3 regions of the Agarivorans sp. D1326 genome follow, and region 1 is predicted to be linked to each of the others. Evidence: predicted binding sites of a transcription regulator. Region 1 holds the regulator's gene; each other region holds the start of a gene.

The links. Region 1 encodes sigma-54, which starts transcription at its own class of promoters, with help from an activator protein. Its sites were predicted from a motif close to GTTGGCACGNNNNTNGNNT; they were not measured.
Region 2: a site for sigma-54 is predicted at 4,118-4,136, ahead of ACYFDN_RS04835 (putative urea ABC transporter substrate-binding protein). Genes of this name have one in related genera too.
Region 3: a site for sigma-54 is predicted at 3,867-3,885, ahead of nifH (nitrogenase iron protein). Genes of this name have one in related genera too.

Annotation. Positions count from the first base shown of each region.
Region 1 is NZ_JBTWEN010000009.1:125,864-131,997, reverse strand. Features, by position in the region: gene mgtE (magnesium transporter) at 1-816, opposite strand, end outside; gene ACYFDN_RS17160 (HPr family phosphocarrier protein) at 886-1,155, opposite strand; gene rapZ (RNase adapter RapZ) at 1,142-1,999, opposite strand; gene ptsN (PTS IIA-like nitrogen regulatory protein PtsN) at 2,026-2,469, opposite strand; gene hpf (ribosome hibernation promoting factor) at 2,478-2,765, opposite strand; gene ACYFDN_RS17140 (RNA polymerase factor sigma-54) at 2,790-4,292, opposite strand; gene lptB (LPS export ABC transporter ATP-binding protein) at 4,345-5,070, opposite strand; gene lptA (lipopolysaccharide transport periplasmic protein LptA) at 5,070-5,549, opposite strand; gene lptC (LPS export ABC transporter periplasmic protein LptC) at 5,575-6,132, opposite strand; gene kdsC (3-deoxy-manno-octulosonate-8-phosphatase KdsC) at 6,129-6,134, opposite strand, start outside.
Region 2 is NZ_JBTWEN010000002.1:213,640-219,773, forward strand. Features, by position in the region: gene ACYFDN_RS04815 (urea amidolyase associated protein UAAP2) at 1-402, opposite strand, end outside; gene ACYFDN_RS04820 (urea amidolyase associated protein UAAP1) at 432-1,187, opposite strand; gene ACYFDN_RS04825 (ABC transporter ATP-binding protein) at 1,200-1,985, opposite strand; gene ACYFDN_RS04830 (ABC transporter permease) at 1,985-2,809, opposite strand; gene ACYFDN_RS04835 (putative urea ABC transporter substrate-binding protein) at 2,820-3,902, opposite strand; guanidine-I (ykkC/yxkD leader) riboswitch at 3,962-4,057, opposite strand; gene ACYFDN_RS04840 (methyl-accepting chemotaxis protein) at 4,514-6,134, shown strand, end outside.
Region 3 is NZ_JBTWEN010000001.1:23,350-29,483, forward strand. Features, by position in the region: gene nifK (nitrogenase molybdenum-iron protein subunit beta) at 1-1,364, opposite strand, end outside; gene nifD (nitrogenase molybdenum-iron protein alpha chain) at 1,455-2,900, opposite strand; gene nifH (nitrogenase iron protein) at 2,943-3,821, opposite strand; gene pfkB (1-phosphofructokinase) at 4,216-5,133, opposite strand; gene ACYFDN_RS00165 (alcohol dehydrogenase catalytic domain-containing protein) at 5,143-6,134, opposite strand, start outside.

The DNA of each region.
Region 1 (6,134 bases):
CATGCCCGCCATACCCATCATGCTGTGTTCAGCATTTTCGCGAATAATATCGACCACATCATCAATGGTGATCCGGCCTAGCAGTTTACCTTGTTCATCAACTACTGGAGCCGAAATCCAGTCATGGCGTTCAAATAATGCTGCTACGTCGTTTTCATCCATAGATACATGGATGGTCTCTGCGTTTCCATCCATTACTTCTCGAACATTAACGTTGGGGCTTACCGTAAGTAGAGTAGATAAAGGAATATCGCCCAGTAGCAAGTCATCTTCGTCAACTACGTACAGGGCGTCGGTAGCCTCTGGCAGTTCGCCACGTAAACGTAAGTAGCGTAATACCACGTCGATACTTACGTCGGCTCGCAAGGTAATGGTATCGGTATTCATGATACTGCCAGCAGTATCTTCAGGGTAAGCTAGAGCCGCTTCTACACGGTGCCTGTCTTGACCATCCATTTGCTCAAGAACTTCTTGGTACACGCTGTCGGGCAGACTTCTTAGTACATAAGCGATGTCGTCGGTATCCATGCCTTCAGTTGCGGCGGCCAGTGTTTCTGGAGCCATTAACTGAAGTACCCCTTCCATTACATCTTCGTTTAGTTCTTCGAGGATTTCACCATGTTGCTCGGGATCGGTGAGTTGCCATAACACTTTACGCCCTGCTGGTGGGCTAGATTCTAGTAATAGTGCTACGTCACAGGGAGGCATTTGATGAAGCATGCGCCTAACATGCACGAACATACCACTGTCGAGGGCTTGATTTAGCTCCTGTAAGCGTTTGTGCTGATTAGGGTTTAACTCCATCTCTTCTGGCATAAGCGATCCCTATTGTTATTTTGTTATGTGCTGCTTGCTAATTGTAGCTTGGCTTTATTGCGTATAGATTTATTCTTCGTTGAAGTTAGCTTCTACTAGGGCTTGAACCGCATCTAGAGCGGCTTCTGCGTCTGCGCCTTCAGATACTATGGTTAGCGTACTTCCTTGCGCACTGGCTAGTACCAGTAGGCCCATAACGCTGGCTGCAGAAGCCGTTTTCTCCCCATCGATAATACTCAGCTCAGCGTCAAATTGCTGTGCCAGCTCAACCAACTTGGTGGCAGGACGTGCGTGCAGACCTAATTTGTTTTTTACTACTACTTGTCTAGTGAGCTTCAAGGCGATGTTCCAAAGTTCGGTGGCGTCGTTGCACTTTTCGATGAGCGCTAAAGAGGCTAGCAAGTTGCTCGGCCACATACACCGAGCGGTGTTGTCCGCCAGTACAGCCAATCGCAATGGTTAAATAGGCGCGGTTGTTAGCTTCTAAATGCGGTAACCAAGATTGCAATAACTGGCTAATCTGCTCGATATATTGAGTAACTAAAGGCTGCGCAGCCAAGTATTCTTGCACGGCTTTATCTAAGCCGGTAAGTGGGCGTAGCTCTTCTTGCCAATGTGGGTTAGGTAAAAAACGCGCATCAAACATGTAGTCGGCATCGTTAGGCACACCATTTTTAAATCCAAAGGATTCGAACACCAAAATTAGCTGTTGTTGTTGGTCACCAGTAACGCGCGAGCGAATTAAGCCGCTTAGCTCGTGTACAGATAAACGGGAAGTGTCGATACGCAAATCGGCATTTCTAGAAATGGGGGCTAATAGCTCGGTTTCTGACTCAATCGCTTCTGCTAAAGATAAATTGCTTTGGCTAAGCGGGTGTACCCTGCGTGTTTCGCTGTAACGGCGGATCAGCGCTTCATCCTTCGCATCTAAAAAAATGCTTAATAGATTAATGTCTGGTCCTGCATCTCGTATTAGCTGTCCTACCGGTGATAGCTCATCGGGAAGATTTCGAATATCAATGCTAATTGCTACTTTAGAATAGGTTTTTTTTAAGTTGTCGATAAGTGATTGCCAAAGCACAACCGGCAAGTTGTCGACGCAATAGTAGCCGAGATCTTCCAATACTCTTAAGGCGACGGTTTTACCTGAACCCGAGCGCCCACTAACGATGATCAGTTCCATGATAATCCCTAAGGCTGATAAGAGTATTAGGCTACCATGATGTCGTACAATTCGTCATCACTTTGTGCACAACGAAGTTGTTTACATATTTGCTTATCGTTAAGTTTTTCAGCTACTTGAGCAAGAGTATTAAGATGTTGCTTACATTGGTCTTCGGGTACTAGTAATGCAAATACCAAGTCTACTGGCTTGTTATCTATAGCATCGAAGGAAATAGGGGGATCGCAACGCAAGAAAACCGCTGTGGCTTGATGCTGGTTGTCGATACGGCCATGAGGAATAGCAATACCTTGGCCAATACCTGTGCTGCCCATTTTTTCTCGATTTAACAAGCTTTCAAAAATGCATTGGGTAGTGGTATCAAGCTGTTTGGCAGCCAGTTCGCTTACTATTTCTAGGGCGCGTTTTTTTGAAGAGCATTGAACTGCACTTTGGGTGCAGTCCAAGCTAAGTACTTTATTTAGTTGCATGGGGGTGGCTAACGTTTGTTAAGTTTTTCTTTATGTTTGATGACTTGGCGATCAAGTTTATCAATCAGGCTGTCGATGGCGGCATACATGTCAGAATGCTCAGAGGTTGCAAATACTTCGCCGCCGTTTAAATGTAATGTGGCTTCAGCAATTTGGTTCAGTTTTTCTACGTTGAGGATGACGTGAACGTTATTGATCTGATCGAATCGTCGGGTGAGTTTGGCAAACTTGGTGTGGACATATTCTTTCAAAGATTCAGTTATTTCTACGTGGTGTCCAGTAAGGTTAATTTGCATTGATATCTTCCCCTTTTAGTGGCCTTAGATAAGGCTCTTACGTTGGTTAGAAGGTGGAATTGCTAAAGACTCACGATATTTAGCAATCGTACGTCTTGCCACCTTGATCCCCTGATCTGCCAAAATATCAGCAATTTTGCTGTCGCTGAGTGGTTTACTGGTATTTTCGGCAGCTACCAGTTTCTTGATTAATGCACGAATAGCGGTTGATGAACACTCACCCCCGCCATCGGTAGCCACATGGCTAGAAAAGAAATACTTAAGCTCGAAGATGCCGCGAGGTGTATGCATGAATTTTTGGGTGGTTACCCGGGAAATGGTGGATTCATGCATTTCTACAGCTTCTGCAACATCGTTCAGTACCATTGGCTTCATGGCTTCTTCGCCATACTCAAAAAACGCCTGTTGATGATGAACAATGCAGTTGGATACTTTTAATAGGGTTTCGTTGCGGCTCTCGATACTTTTTATAAACCACTTGGCTTCTTGTAAGTGGCTACGAATAAACTGGGTATCGTTAGCGTTGGTAGAGGTTTTACTTAAAGATGCGTAGTGCGAGTTAACACGCAACTTAGGCATTGCATCTGGGTTGAGTTCTACAACCCAGCGTCCTTGGCGTTTTACAACCGATACATCCGGGATTACATACTGGGCTTGATTAGGCTCAACCGCGTTACCAGGTCGAGGTTCAAGCGTATGAATCAAACGCATGACTTCGCGTAACTGGTCTTCTTTAAGTTTGGTTTTGCGGGCTAATAGACGAAAATCGCGATTAGCTAATACATCAATGTGATTCGAAACTACATCTTTGGCTTCATTTAGCCAAGGTGTGTCTTCGGCAAAACGGCTTAATTGGATTAGTAAACACTCTTGCAGCGAGCGCGCTGCTATACCAACAGGGTCGAAATGTTGGATGCGTTTAAGTACTGCTTCTACTTCATCTAGCTCTACGTCTAAGTCATTGTTATCGCTTGAACGTAAGCCTTCTAATAGCTGCTCACAGTCTTGGGTTAGGTAGCCCGATTCATCTACCGCATCAATAATGGCTAAGGCAATAGCTTGGTCTACTTCACTAAATGGAGTAAGTTGCATTTGCCACAATAAGTGGTCTTGTAAAGAGTCGACAGTTTCGCCCTGAAACAACATATCGTTGTCATCGCTCACGGCGCTGCCAGATGAGCTGGCTGGGGCAGAACTGGCGCTGTAGATATCGTCCCAAGTAGAGTCAACAGGAAGGTCGTCAGAAACAGTTTCTTGATTAATGGCATCACCTGCTTCAATTTGACTGTTGTCTATGTCCGCAGTGGATTCGGCCTCGGTAGACTTCTCATTGGCAGATTTAGCGTCGGTTGCGTCACTATCACTGGCGTGAGACTCATCCGCCTCAAGCAGAGGGTTACTTTCCAGAGCCTCTTGAATCTCTTGCTGTAAATCCAGTGTTGAAAGCTGGAGTAAGCGAATGGCCTGTTGTAACTGGGGGGTCATGGTTAACTGCTGACCAAGACGCAACTGCAAAGATGCTTTCATTAACTACCGCTGTTCCTTCTTCTTATTGTCTTTTTTTAAACTTGCACTTTAACTATAGCTTGAATTGTTCTCCGAGATAAACTCGTTTCACATGTTCGTTTTCGAGAATTTCTTCTGGCTTTCCTGAGGCTATCAATTCGCCTTGGCTAACGATATAGGCATGCTCACAAACATCGAGAGTTTCTCGAACATTGTGGTCGGTAATTAGTACACCTAGACCGCGATCACGTAGGTGTTCAATGATCTTTTTAATATCGATAACAGAAATAGGATCTACCCCTGCGAAGGGTTCGTCAAGCAAAATAAACTTGGGTGCGGCGGCTAGCGCTCGAGCAATCTCAACTCTTCGGCGTTCACCACCCGACAAGCTCATGCCTAGGTTTTTGCGAATATGGCCAATGTGAAACTCTTCAAGAAGGTCGTCTAATGCACCAATTTGTTGCTCTTTATCGAGGTCTTTTCGGGTCTCTAATACGGCAAGAATGTTCTTCTCCACAGATAAGCGGCGAAAGATAGACGCTTCTTGCGGAAGGTAGCCAATGCCTTTGCGTGCGCGGGTATGCATCGCTGTACTCGAAATATCGTCATCATCGATGAGGATGCGGCCTTGGTCACGAGGCACCAAACCCACCACCATGTAAAAAGTGGTTGTTTTGCCAGCACCGTTTGGACCTAACAAGCCAACAATTTTACCTGTTTCCACATTTAGACTTACGTTTTTAACTACCTTACGGCCCTTGTAGGCTTTAGCTAGGTTTTCAGCAATTAGGGTACTCATTATTGCTGGTCTTCCTTGGGCGTTAGTTCGTCAAGCTGCTGAGGCAGGAAAATAGTGGTTACACGGCTGTTTTCGTCGCCTTGTGCCACCATTTCTTGTTTATTGATGCTGTATTTGATCATTTTACCTTTTACCAAGCTCTCTTCTTGTTTGAGCTGAGCATTGGTAGTGAGTGTTAGCGTTTGGGTTTTTAGGTCGTAACGCACTTCGTTAGCCTCAGCTTCAATTGGCTTGCCGCTATCAAGTAATTGATAAAACGTTGCTGGTTCGCCTTTAGCGATCATTACTTCGCTGCCTTTTTCCTCGCTACCAATAACACTGAGTTCTTCGGCGTGCATTTTAATCGAGCCTTGAGTCACCACAACATTATTGTAAAAGGTGACTCGGTTTTCTTTGATATTGACCTGCTGGCGGTCAGCATCAACAATAATTTGTTTGTTGAAGTCGTCTTCTAGTGCTTGTGAACCCCAAGAAAGCATAAACAAGCTAGCCGCAAGTGCTAACTTACTCTTGTGGGTTGTGGTAAACCGCTTCGATATCATCTAATAAAGTCACTATTTCGTTGGCTAAATCACCGTCCATGCCAACGCCATACAGTTCGTATGAAGGGCCATAAACGGTAACAGGTTGATCGCTGCTCATGGTTTCTGTTTGCAGGTCGATCTCCAATTTTTCGGTTATTAAGTCGCGAACATACTCGCCACGGCTTAAATTTTTAATTACTACATTGTCATTTAAAATGACGTTTTGCTGCTGCTGTACTGTAGCGTGATCGGCCACAATTTGCCATACAGGTTGGCTTGGATCTGGGTACACTAAGATCTTAGGTTGAGCAAAAGTTGTGTGCTTAAGTTGTTCAAAAAACTCCATTTCCTCAGCATAGATTCGATAGCGCGGGCTGCCGTCTTCGCCAAAACTCACGCTGTAGAGCTTTTCGGCAACAAAGTTTGGTTTGCTGGCTTCGCGTTTAGCACTTAGCTGCTGAGTTTCCGACGGGCTAAGCTGCCACAGCACCAAGGCTAAGAGAAATAAGCCCGCAAAGAACCAGGTTGGGCGATTCATAC
Region 2 (6,134 bases), on a different contig from region 1:
CTCGGCAACCGCTAACAACCAACTATCACGACAAGCGTGCATGCATTTTTTATCCAGAGAATAACGCACTGTGTTGCTTTCGGTGGCACAGGCGCCGCCTAAGGTATCGTGGCGACCACAGGTATCGGCAGTAATGGTGAGCATTTCGCGACCTAGGTTGGATAACAGCTTTGTGCCAGCGGTTAAGTAAACATTGCCTTGTTCACGAATGGTATCCATTGCACTGTATCGCTCGCTGGGATCGGCTGCACTATAAAACAATGTGTCTGCAGCTTGGTTACCTTCTAAGTCCAAAATTCGCAGCGTTTGACCCGCTTTTAGCTCCTGCATGTAGTAGTCTCCAGCTGGAACCACTTCTCGCTGGCTGGCTTGTTCTGCTTGTAAATCACTTTCTTTGATCATGAATATTATTCCTTGTTTAGCGCTTACAACTAAGCTTCACAACAAGTGCTAGCTTGGCTAACACAGCGGTAGCGTTCGGTATTTTCGAAGCCACGACCATTCTCTGGTCTAAAGTTTCGACAGTAGTCGTCTTCGCTCACGGGATCAGCTTCCACCATCGCAACTTCAACACCATGGTTGGGATATTCACTAGCAGGGTTCATTGGATGTGGGCAAGTTGTCATCAGCACTAAGGTGTCCATTTCAAAACGCAGTTCGATAACATCTCCTGCTTTACTGGCGTTTTGCTCAAACTGCAAATTGCCTTCTGCATCGGCGGCTACTTTACTAAACAGGTTAATGTTAGCTGCCATATCTCGCTTGCCTAAACCATATTTAGCTAATTCAACCAGCATGGCGTCGTAGCCATTTTGTAGCCACAAGTTACCTTGAGTTTGATAGCTGCGCTCGCCCCATTTCTCGGCGACCTTTTGTTTGTTTGCTAAGCCACCTACGCTGTCTATCCAGCCGGTATCGTCACGGGTAATCGAGCAAAACACTCGCCCCATATCGGAATACAAACAATTACCTTTGGTTAGTTTAAAGGTGTGCTGACATTTAAGGGTATCGGGCGCGTTATAACGCTCTAACAAATCCTTCGGGTTATAAAACAATAGGCTCACGTTAGAAGCCCCTTCTGGGTTGGTAAAACGCAAGGTTTTACCTGCAGGTACAGTGACCGACCAATGCGCGGCACCATTTATCACTTCTTGATAAATAGGTTCTTGGGAAATAGTAGAGTTCATAGATTGTCCTTATTAGGCCACCGACTTATCAATAATCGGCTTCATCTCTTCACTAAAGCGAGCAGCATCGCTGTCTTTGCTAATAGGAATATCGAAGGTGACTTGCGCGCCAAAGCGCTCGGGGTGCTGTGCATCATGACGATGCTTGTCAAACACCCATAGGCGGTTGCCTAAGCTAAAACCTTCTGAGAGATCGTGGGTAATCATAAAAATGGTAAGTTTGTGCTCTTGCCACAACTGATGAACTAGCTTGTGCATGTCTTTACGAATGCCGGGGTCAAGCGCGCCAAAGGGTTCGTCTAGTAGCAATATCTTTGGCTTTTTCATCAAGGCTTGAGCAATTGCCAAGCGTTGCTGCATACCGCCAGACATCTCAGTCGGGTATTTATGCGCGGCTTCTGTTAAACCTACTTTATCTAACATTGCCATTGCTTGGCTGTAAGCCTGTTGCTTGGCTTTACCAAATAGACTCGCAAGCACTGGCGCTTTAGCAAATACATCACTTAGCATAACGTTTTGTACAGCCGTTAAGTGGGGAAACACGGAGTACTTTTGAAACACAATGCCACGCTCTGGCCCTGGTTCATTAGGTAACGGTTCGCCATTTAACAAAAGCTTGCCACGGCTGGCAGTTTCATTTCCCAATAGCAAGTTGAGAAAAGTAGATTTACCGCAGCCAGAGGCGCCTACAATGCTAACAAACTCGCCTTCTTCAACACTTAGGTTTAAGCGCTCTAGCACTACGTTGTCGCCGTACTCTTTCCAAACGTCTATGGCTTGAATGATTGGAGTGCTCATTATGCGTCTCCTTGTGTTTTGTGATACCAAGAAAAAGCATGCACCGACAACTTGCGCAGCAGCCAATCCATTACAAAGGCCAATACACTAATCCACAGCACGTAAGGTAAAATTACGTCCATCGCCAAATAACGGCGAATAAGGAAGATGCGATAACCCAAGCCCTCTGTGGCAGCAATTGCCTCTGCAGCAATCAAAAATAGCCAAGCACTGCCCAAGGTTAAACGAACCGCTTCGATTAGCTTTGGCAGAATTTGCGGAATAACTACTGCAATAATGGTTTGCCAGCTAGACGCACCTAAAGTTTGCGCTTTTAAGATCTGTTCATTAGGCAACGCATCGGTGCGCAGCTGCAGGTCTCTAATCATAATTGGGCAGATCCCAATGATGATCAGCATCACTTTAGATAACTCCCCCAAGCCAAACACAATGAACAAGATAGGCAAAATTGCCATGGGTGGAATGAGCGAGATGGCAGTAACCAATGGCGATAAAGGTGCACGTACAAATGGCACCATGCCATTAGCAACACCCACCATTAAGGCCACTAAGGCGCTGATCCCCACCCCAAGTGCCAAGCGAGTTAAGCTAGCAAGCGTATCTGCCAGCATTAAGTACTCACCGCTGCGTTTGCTAGGCTCAAACGCCATGCGGTTAATTGCTTCCACAAAACTCGACATAGCAGGCAATAACTTATCGTTTGGATTGTCTGCTAAACGCGCCTGTGATGCAGCCATGTATAAAGCAATTAGCAGCAAAAACGGTAGTAGGCCCAACATCAGCCGCACGAAGCGGCTAGGTTTTTTATTAATTATGCGAGTCATAGGCAGAGCCTTATAGTTTGCCTTCGGCAGCCATATCCATGTACTCGGCTGTAAAGCGAAGTTTTACGTTACTTGAATCGCCATAAACACCTGATGGAGTTTCGATGCCGATAAAGCTAGCATCAGGTGCGCCTTCACCTAACAAACCGTGATGGTGCGAAAACTCGGCTACTTTTGCCATGGTGCTTTTTAGGGTTGCGCTATTGGTAAAATCAACAGCTTCTTGAGGTTGGTAGAACATTTTTGTAGACGCCAATTGCGCATCGTAACCGGCCAAATCGGTACCTGAGGCTTCAGCCATAAATGCACGAGCTTTCATTGCTGATTCATCATCACCCGACATAGTGGCCATAATCTCGTACCAAGCGCCAGTTAAAGCTTTACCTAGCTTAGGATCTTGCTTAAGCGTATCGGTATTAACTACTAGCAAGTCGATGATCTCACCTGGGATCTTAGATGAGTCGAACACCATGTTGGTATCTGGCATTGCCACAATCTCGCTGAGTAGCGGATTCCAAGTGGTAACAGCTGTTACATCTTTGGTAGTGAATGCAGCAACTAGATCGGCGTCGGAGGTGTTTTCAACTTTGATATCACGCTCTTTTAAGTCTACTGACTCTAAGGCGCGAGCTAACAAATAATGCGAAACACTTAACTCTACTAAGTTAACTTTTTCGCCTTTTATGTCAGCAAGGCTTTTATCACCTTTAAGTACTACACCATCGTTACCATTTGAGAAGTCGCCAACAATTAGCGCTGTTGAATCCACGCCACTGGCTGCAGGAATAGTTAGTGCGTCCATGTTGGTCATTACTGTGGCATCAAAGCCACCGGCGGTGTATTGGTTAATTGACTCGATGTAGTCGTTCACCTGCACTACTTCGATATTGATATCGTATTTGTCGGCCCACTTATCAACAATGCCTGAGGCTGCACCATAGTCCCACGGCATCCAACCAACATAGATAGTCCAAGCGAGTTTATAAGTAGGTTTATCGGCGGCTTGGGCAGATACAACACTAAGCGCACTTGCGCTAACGATGGTGGCTGCTACTGCCAGGGTACGGAGTGGAGATTTAATTAGATTTATCATGGTCACCTCAATGTGGTTATGCACTTTAAAATAAAAACATGAGAGACGTATTTATTGTCATCTCCCGGGCTTTTATCCCTCCGTGTAACCTCTATGAGGTTGACAACTCTCGGTCCAGACACTGCGTTGCAGCCGGAACCCTAGATGTCTATTGCAAATTTTAAGCGGCTCTTGATGAGGCAGAGCCATACATCTCTCATGTCGCAAGTATTAGGTAGCAATGGATATGCCAACGCTAACGCATCCCTCTATCTAGGTATAAATCACTAAATGAAGCCCCAGTAATTGCCACCCAAAGGCACCATAACGGTGCAAACATGTGATTTTTGCACCAAAACTTAATAAAACAAGGGCGTGTTATGACATGTGAGAAGAAAACAATATTGTGGCTACAATATAAAGATAAGCAACGAGCAATCTACCGCGATGCTTCAAAGGCTTATATTCATCAACAACTTAAGTTAACAAGTGAAACTAGCGAGCCTTAAGTAAATCACTTATTGCTTTTAGCTATACCTATTTGATTTTTTATATTTATACTCGAATAACTAATTACATTAGCGTGATGAATTAAGCGTTCTTGATTGGCACTCAGCAAAAAGGAGTTATGCATGAGTAGTATTTTTTCCCCTGCCGTTTATTTAAGTGACAGAGTAGGTTTTAAATACAAGTTCATAATGTGGACTTGCTTGTTTTTAATGCCAATCGTTTATGGTTTTGGGTCAATAATCCTCACCATGAATAAAGAAATAACATTTACCGGGAATGAGTTAGCAGGATATGAGATTGTTAACCAACTGCCCGGTATCTCCAACTCGGTAGTGAGGCACCAGCATCTAAACACGCTAAGAACGATGGGCGCAGATTACGACAAAGATGAACTCAGCTCTATTCAGCAAGATTTAAATAGCACTCTGCAACAACTAAGCTCGCAACTTTCTGGCGATAATAAAACGTCGATGGAGCAAGCTCAACAGAGCTGGCAGGCCCTAGCAGAAAGTAAAAGTTCTTTAGGTAAGCTGCTCATAGAACATGAAGCCTTTCTTAGACAAATTAGAGCCATCACCTATAGCGTAGCCGCGAATAGTGGATTAACTAGAGATCCTGAAGTCAGCAGTTATTACCTAATAGACATAGCTACCGCCCGTTTACCTATATTACAAAGCAACATAGCTAGGCTAAGAGATAAAGGAGGCGACATTGCTGACTTTGGCATTCTCGACGCTGAGGGTAATGCTGATCTTCAGTTTAGAACCGATAATGCCATCGAAGTGCTTAATGATATGGATAAAGCCTTGGCACAACTGGTATCTTACGATAAACAGTTTGAAACTAAACTGGGTAAACAAGCCCAGCAAACTACCGAAAGCATAAAGCAAATAGTTAATTTGATTCGCGATGAAATTCTTAAAGACCAACAAGTTAAAACCAATACCGATACTGTTTTTCAGCTTGCGAATAACAGCTTAAGTCAAATCGAAGATTTTACCGCTGCCTCGCTTAGCTACTTTGGCGAAGGGTTAGGTAAGCGTAAAGCCAGTGCAGAACAAAAACGAGCCGTGATGCTGTTTGCCCTACTCGGGGTGCTACTAGTATGTTGCTATTTCATGATTGGTGCTTATCTATCCATTAGACGCACCGTAAAACAAATTCGCTATGTAGCAGGTAGGGTTAATCAAGGCGATCTAAGCCAAGATTTAACGGTATATGGTTCTGACGAACTTGCTGACATTGCCCATGACTATAAAACCACCTTAGAAGCCTTACGATCGTTGTTAGAACAAGTTAAAAGCGGCTCCGAAGAAATGTTAATTGCTACCCAACAAATTGATGGAAAATCGCAAGAGGTGAGAGATGCAATTAATCAGCAACAACTAGAAACGCAGCAAGTAGCTACTGCAGTTGCTGAGATGAATGCCACTGTTAACAACATGGCTGAAGATGCGAATAAAGCTGCAGACTCTACCCTAGCCTCCCAACAAGCAGTTGTTAATGGTCAAACGATTGTCAGCGAAACCATTTCAACGATTGGTTTAATAAATGAAGAAGTACTTACCACCTCTACCTCACTCAATCAGCTACAAGAGCAAACAAGCGCAATAGGTGGAGTTATCGATGTCATTAGAAACATCGCTGAACAAACCAATCTTTTAGCATTAAACGCAGCTATTGAAGCGGCTCGGGCCGGAGAACAAGGTCGTGGCTTTGCGGTTGTTGCTGATGAAGTGAGAA
Region 3 (6,134 bases), on a different contig from region 1:
GTATCACGCTGAATAAACTTGGCGTAAGAGTTACCAATCATAAAGTCAGGTTTATTGGTAAACACCAACGAGCGGAAGTGCCACAAGTCTTTACCTACATGGATCTCGGCATTTGCAGTGCTTGGTGACTCAGCAATAAGCGCTTCCATTTTCTTACGCCAACGTTTAGCACCGTTGTTACATAAGATGTGTTTAACTTCACAACCTAATTCTTGTAAGAATTTAGTTAAACCCATTAGGTAATCTGGATCACCATAGATAGAGAAACTCACGCCGTGTAACCAAGTGTGTGAATCGGTCATCATGTCGACTAAGCGACCACGCTCCGTGGCTAAGCTTTCTGGAATTTCTTTGCCAGTTAACTCGGCAATCTTAATAAGAAATTCGTCGGTCCAATCTAAGCCCATTGGAATTTGCAATGCAGGAACCTCATGTTTCCAAGTACCTTCCACAAATTTTTTGGTTTTAGTTAGCTGATCAGGCTGCAATAACACTGTTGTAATTGCGTTAGGTGCGTCTTCAAGCTCACTTAGCGGCGTACCACCAGCATACATGCGATACTCACCGTCAGCAGGTGTATCCAACACTTCTGATGGGTCACTAAGTAGGCTGTAATCCACACCCATTTGTTGCATCATTTTGTGAATAACACGGTAGTTACCTAAGTAGGTTTCAAAACCTGGTATTAGGTTAATTTTGCCGTTACTGCCTACCGTTTTATCGTCCATTTTGTTTAGGGTGAAATAGCGAGCAAAGCCCTCAAACATCCCGTCCCAACCAGTTACATGGCTGCCTACAAAGCTCGGTGTATGAGCAAAAGGTGTAGGTAGTTCTTTAGGAATGTAACCTTCTTCTTTGGCATTACCGATAAAGGCGTTTAAGTCATCACCAATTACTTCTGCCATACAGGTTGTAGACACGGCAATAACTTCAGGCTTATACAATGCTAAAGAGTTTTGCAGACCATCAAACATGTTTTTCTGGCCGCCAAATACCGCTGCGTCTTCAGTCATTGAGTCTGATACACAGGCAACAGGCTCTTTGAAGTGGCGGTTAAAATAGGTACGGAAATAGGCTACACAACCCTGAGAACCATGCACATATGGCAGAGTTTTCTCGAAACCTAGCGCACACAATACCGAACCTAATGGTTGGCAAGCTTTGGCTGGGTCTACGGTTAGGGTTTTACGAGAAAAGTTAAGATCTTGGTATTCTTGAGTGGTGGTCCACTCAAATACTTCTTTGATCTTCTCGTCGCTGACACCTTCTTCATGATCGCTACGCTTCCGCGCCATCATGTCTTTATACTCTGGCTGTTCAAACAAGGGGTAGCCAGGTTTTATATCATCTACTTGTTGACTCATTGTATCTCTCCTTTCGCGCCACTCATCTGTGAACTACGAATTGAGTTAATTTTTTAAGCGCTATTGCACTCTTCCTGATCTTGCTAGTACTTAAGCGGCTGCTATGGCACTCTTCCATGGTGGCGTTAACTTGTCCCAACAAGGGTTGTTTAAGGTCATGTCCATGTCGCGGGCAAAAATAGCGAAGCCATCAAAACCGTGGTACGGACCTGAGTAATCCCAGCTGTGCATTTGACGGAAAGGAATACCCATTTTTTGGAATATGTATTTCTCTTTAACACCCGCACCTATCAAATCAGGCTTGAGTTTGTCGGCAAAAGCTTCTAGCTCGTAACCCGTTACGTCATCGTAAATTAGCGTGGCGTCTTTCACTTCTGGTACAGTTTTGCTGTAGTCATCGTTATGACCAAACTCATAACCAGCACCAACAATTTCCATACCTAAGTCTTCATAGGCACCAATTACATGGCGAGGACGTAAACCACCAACATAAAGCATCACTTTCTTGCCTTCTAAACGAGGGCGATACTTATCCACCACTGCCTGCCACTGCTCTTTATATTTAGCGATAACTTCTTCAGCCTTAGCTTGAATTTTCTCGTCAAATTTAGCGGCGATAGCGCGCAATGACTCTTCACACTTGGTAGGACCAAACAAGTTGTACTCCATCCAAGGGATGCCATATTTCTCTTCCATATGACGACATATGTAGTTCATTGAACGGTAACAGTGAACTAGGTTCATTTTCACTTTTGGCGTGTTCTCTAGCTCCGGTAAAGTACCGTCACCAGACCACTGTGCAACTACTCGAAGACCAATTTCTTCTAACAAAATACGCGAAGACCAAGCGTCACCACCGATGTTGTAATCACCAATAATGGCTACATCGTAATCGCTAGTAGCGACTTCTTTGTCTTCCGATTTATCCAATACGTAATCACGTAGAGTATCGTTAGCAATGTGGTGACCAAGCGATTGACTCACGCCGCGGAAACCTTCACAACGAACTGGAACAATGGTTTTGCCAATCTCGGCGCCTTTGGTTTTAGCCACGGCTTCGATGTCATCACCAATTAGGCCAACCGGACATTCAGATTGAATCGAGATCCCTTTAGCTAAGGGGAATAACATCTCAATTTCGTCTACCATGGTTGCTAGCTTTTTATCGCCACCAAACACAATGTCACGCTCTTGGAAATCAGAGGTGAAGTTCATGGTGCCAAAGCTATTTACTCCGGTATAACCGGTGTAATAGTTACGACGACCAGCGCGCGAGTATTGACCACAACCCACTGGACCATGAGAGATATGCACCATATCTTTAATTGGCCCCCACACTACCCCTTTTGAACCTGCATAGGCACAACCGCGGGCAGTCATAACACCAGGAAGTGACTTACGGTTAGCAGTAATACAACTACCACCTTCGCTGTCGTTTGCACCTAGGTGTTTTTGGCGATCTTTTTTGGCTTTTTCTGGATAGACTTCCAACACTTCATCAATCAGTGCTTGAGTCTCTGCTTTTTTATCTGACATTGCTGCCTCCTATAGCATCAATTTACTCACTGAAATGAGTGATTAAGCTGTTGCTTCTTCAGCTACTTGACCAATGATTGATTCGTCTTCTTCATCCATGATGCCGAATTCCATCAACAACTCTTCGAGCTCATCCATAGTTACCGGTGTAGGCACTACAAACATTTTGTTGTCGATGATTTTCTTGGCTAGGGTGCGGTATTCGTCTGCTTGATTACATTTAGGGTTGTATTCAATTACTGTCATACGACGAATTTCAGCTTGCTGTACAACGTTGTCACGCGGTACAAAGTGAATCATTTGAGTGCCAATTTTGGCTGCTAGCGCTTCAATTAATTCATCTTCACGGTCACATTTACGTGAGTTACAAATAAGACCCGCTAATCGAACACCACCAGTAGCAGCATACTTACAGATACCTTTAGAAATGTTATTTGCTGCGTACATCGCCATCATTTCACCAGATACAACGATGTAGATTTCCTGAGCTTTGTTTTCACGAATAGGCATGGCGAAACCACCACACACCACGTCACCTAGTACGTCGTAAAATACAAAATCTAGTTCTTCTTCATAAGCGCCTTCTTCTTCTAAGAAGTTAATCGCTGTGATTACACCACGACCAGCACAACCAACACCTGGCTCTGGACCACCAGACTCAACACAACGTACACCGCCGTAGCCCACTTTAAGTACATCTTCTAGTTCGATGTCTTCAACCGAACCAGCTTCCGCTGCCATTTCCATAATGGTGTTTTGCGCTTTTGCATGTAAAATTAGACGTGTTGAATCGGCTTTTGGGTCACAACCAATAATCATCACTTTTTTGCCCGCTTCCGCTAAAGCACCAACTAAGTTTTGAGTAGTGGTAGATTTACCAATACCGCCTTTTCCGTAAATTGCACATTGACGAATAGCCATAACATTTCTTCCTATTAGCTTGATAAATGGTTCCCACTGTAGCTATTGCCAGAACCGTTCCAAACTCCTAAAAACAAGATAAGCCATTGTATTTACAATATTTATTACTATTTGACGGCAAATTATTGAGTACACAAGACAAACAATTTAGGCTGCAAATGTAGGCTTTGTCGTAAATACAACTAGACGCTTTAGGGGAGCTAGAGAGATTTCTGCTAATCTGTTCAGAAAATCTAAAATAGGAAAGAAGTCGGGTTCGATAGGTAAGCCTAAGCAACAGTAATGGCATTGTTGCTGCTAACAATAGATCAGACGATTGCCTTTTATTAATTTAACTAGGCCCAATAAAAAAGGCTTATCTTTCGATAAGCCTTTTTGCTGTAGCTTCTAAAACTTAGTTTATTTCTTTTCTAAGTTTCTCTACTTGATCAAGTGAACCTAAATCAGTGCCCTGTCGACTAGCGGATGCAGCGCCACAAGCCAAGCCATAAGGTAAAGCCTGAGCTAATGATTCGCCTAAACTTAGGCGCCAAACCAACCCGGCCACCATAGAATCTCCGGCCCCAATAGGGTTAGCTTCAACAATGCTCGGGCTGGTAAACTCGGCGCATTGCTGTTCATTTGCCATTAACGCACCTTTTTTACCCAGAGACACTACTAAGTTCTTAGGTCCCATGGCGAGTAAAGCTTGGGTCCAGCCTTGAGTTTGTTTTAACTCCTCGCTACTTAAACCCAATAGCTCTTGAGCTTCGTCAAGGTTAGGTTTAACTAAGCTTGGCTGAGCCAATATCCCTTCTCTCAGAGCCTCTCCACTGGTATCTAATACCGCATGTGCGCCAGCACTTTCAATCAGTGTAATAAGCTCTGCATAAAAGTTTGCTCTTACGCCCTTAGGTAAACTGCCACCCAATACCCACCAGTCACCTGCGTGGAGGTTTTGTTTAACTTGGTCGACTAAGCTTTTTAGCTCTTCAGGGCTAACTTCTGGGCCTGCTTCATTCACCTTAATATGTCGCTTATTCCCCGCTTCCACAACAGTAACGTTGGTGCGGGTTTCGCCTGCTATTTGAGTAAATTGGCTTTTAATGTCCATTTTACTCAATTCGCTTGCTAGGCGTTGACCAGTAAAGCCACCAATAAAACCCATTGCGGTGCTTGTTACACCAAGGTTTTTAAGCATCCGAGATACATTAAAACCCTTTCCACCGCAATCTAGGCGTGAGTGATTGGCACGACTTACACTATCAAAAGCAAACTCATCTATTTGCAGCTCTAAATCAGCAGCTGGATTTAGTGTTAATGTGTAAATCATTGTCATTCCTTATAAGTAAGCTTCAAACAAGGCTTTTTCTGCTGCAATGTTCCAGGTGTTACCTTTACCTAAGGCGTTTGCCACAGTAGGTAACTGTTCAGCTAGTTCATCTAAACCTAATAGCGGTAAATCTTCTAGTTGTGGGAAGATCAGGATCTTGCCTGGGTACTTAGCATCAATCATCGCTTCAATACCATCTTTAGCCACATTCATACCGCCAATAGCTGCTACACAAATGGCAGGAGCAATGTTACCCGCTACAGTGTTATCCATCACTACAGTTTGGTCTTCAATTGTTAAGCCTGAAGTACCTGTGTATTGGGCATTACTAAGGTAAACAGAACTAAAGTCTACCGGTGCCAAGGTGCCATTAGGAACACCAGCAAACAATACCAACATGCCGTCATCTTTCATAAAGGTAGCTGACTCGGCCATGATATCGGCATTTGGTACACACACCACTACGTCGTCGGCTAACTTGCCTTTACTATGAGACTCTACAAATTCTGGCAGGCTCACTGGGTTGTTAATTGGGTTGTAAGTCACCAATTCACAGTTGTTGCTTTCGGTTAAGCTAGCAAAACGCGCTTCAATTTCAGCTAAACGCTGGTCGTTAATGTCGGTCACAATCACTTGACGTGGACCGTCTTTAAGCTCAATTGCGCGCTGAACATGCATTTGACCCATTGGGCCACCGGCACCAACAAAAACAGCAAAGCCATCTTTTCTTAAATCACAGCGGTTGCGCTGCTCACCGTAGGAGTCGGCAACATCTACACCACTATTACCAATAAAGGCTACGTAGTCGTAATGTAAACGGCCAACATCGGCATTTACTAAACCATCTACTGGTTTCTTACCGACCATATTCATGGTGCCGCGACGGGCAACATGTTTAGCAATACTCGTTAGTTCGTCGGCTGATTGTGGTGCTAGTACCACAATGTCATCAAAGCCTACGCCATCGGTAAACTCAGCAACTGCTTGCTCTAAGTTGCCAG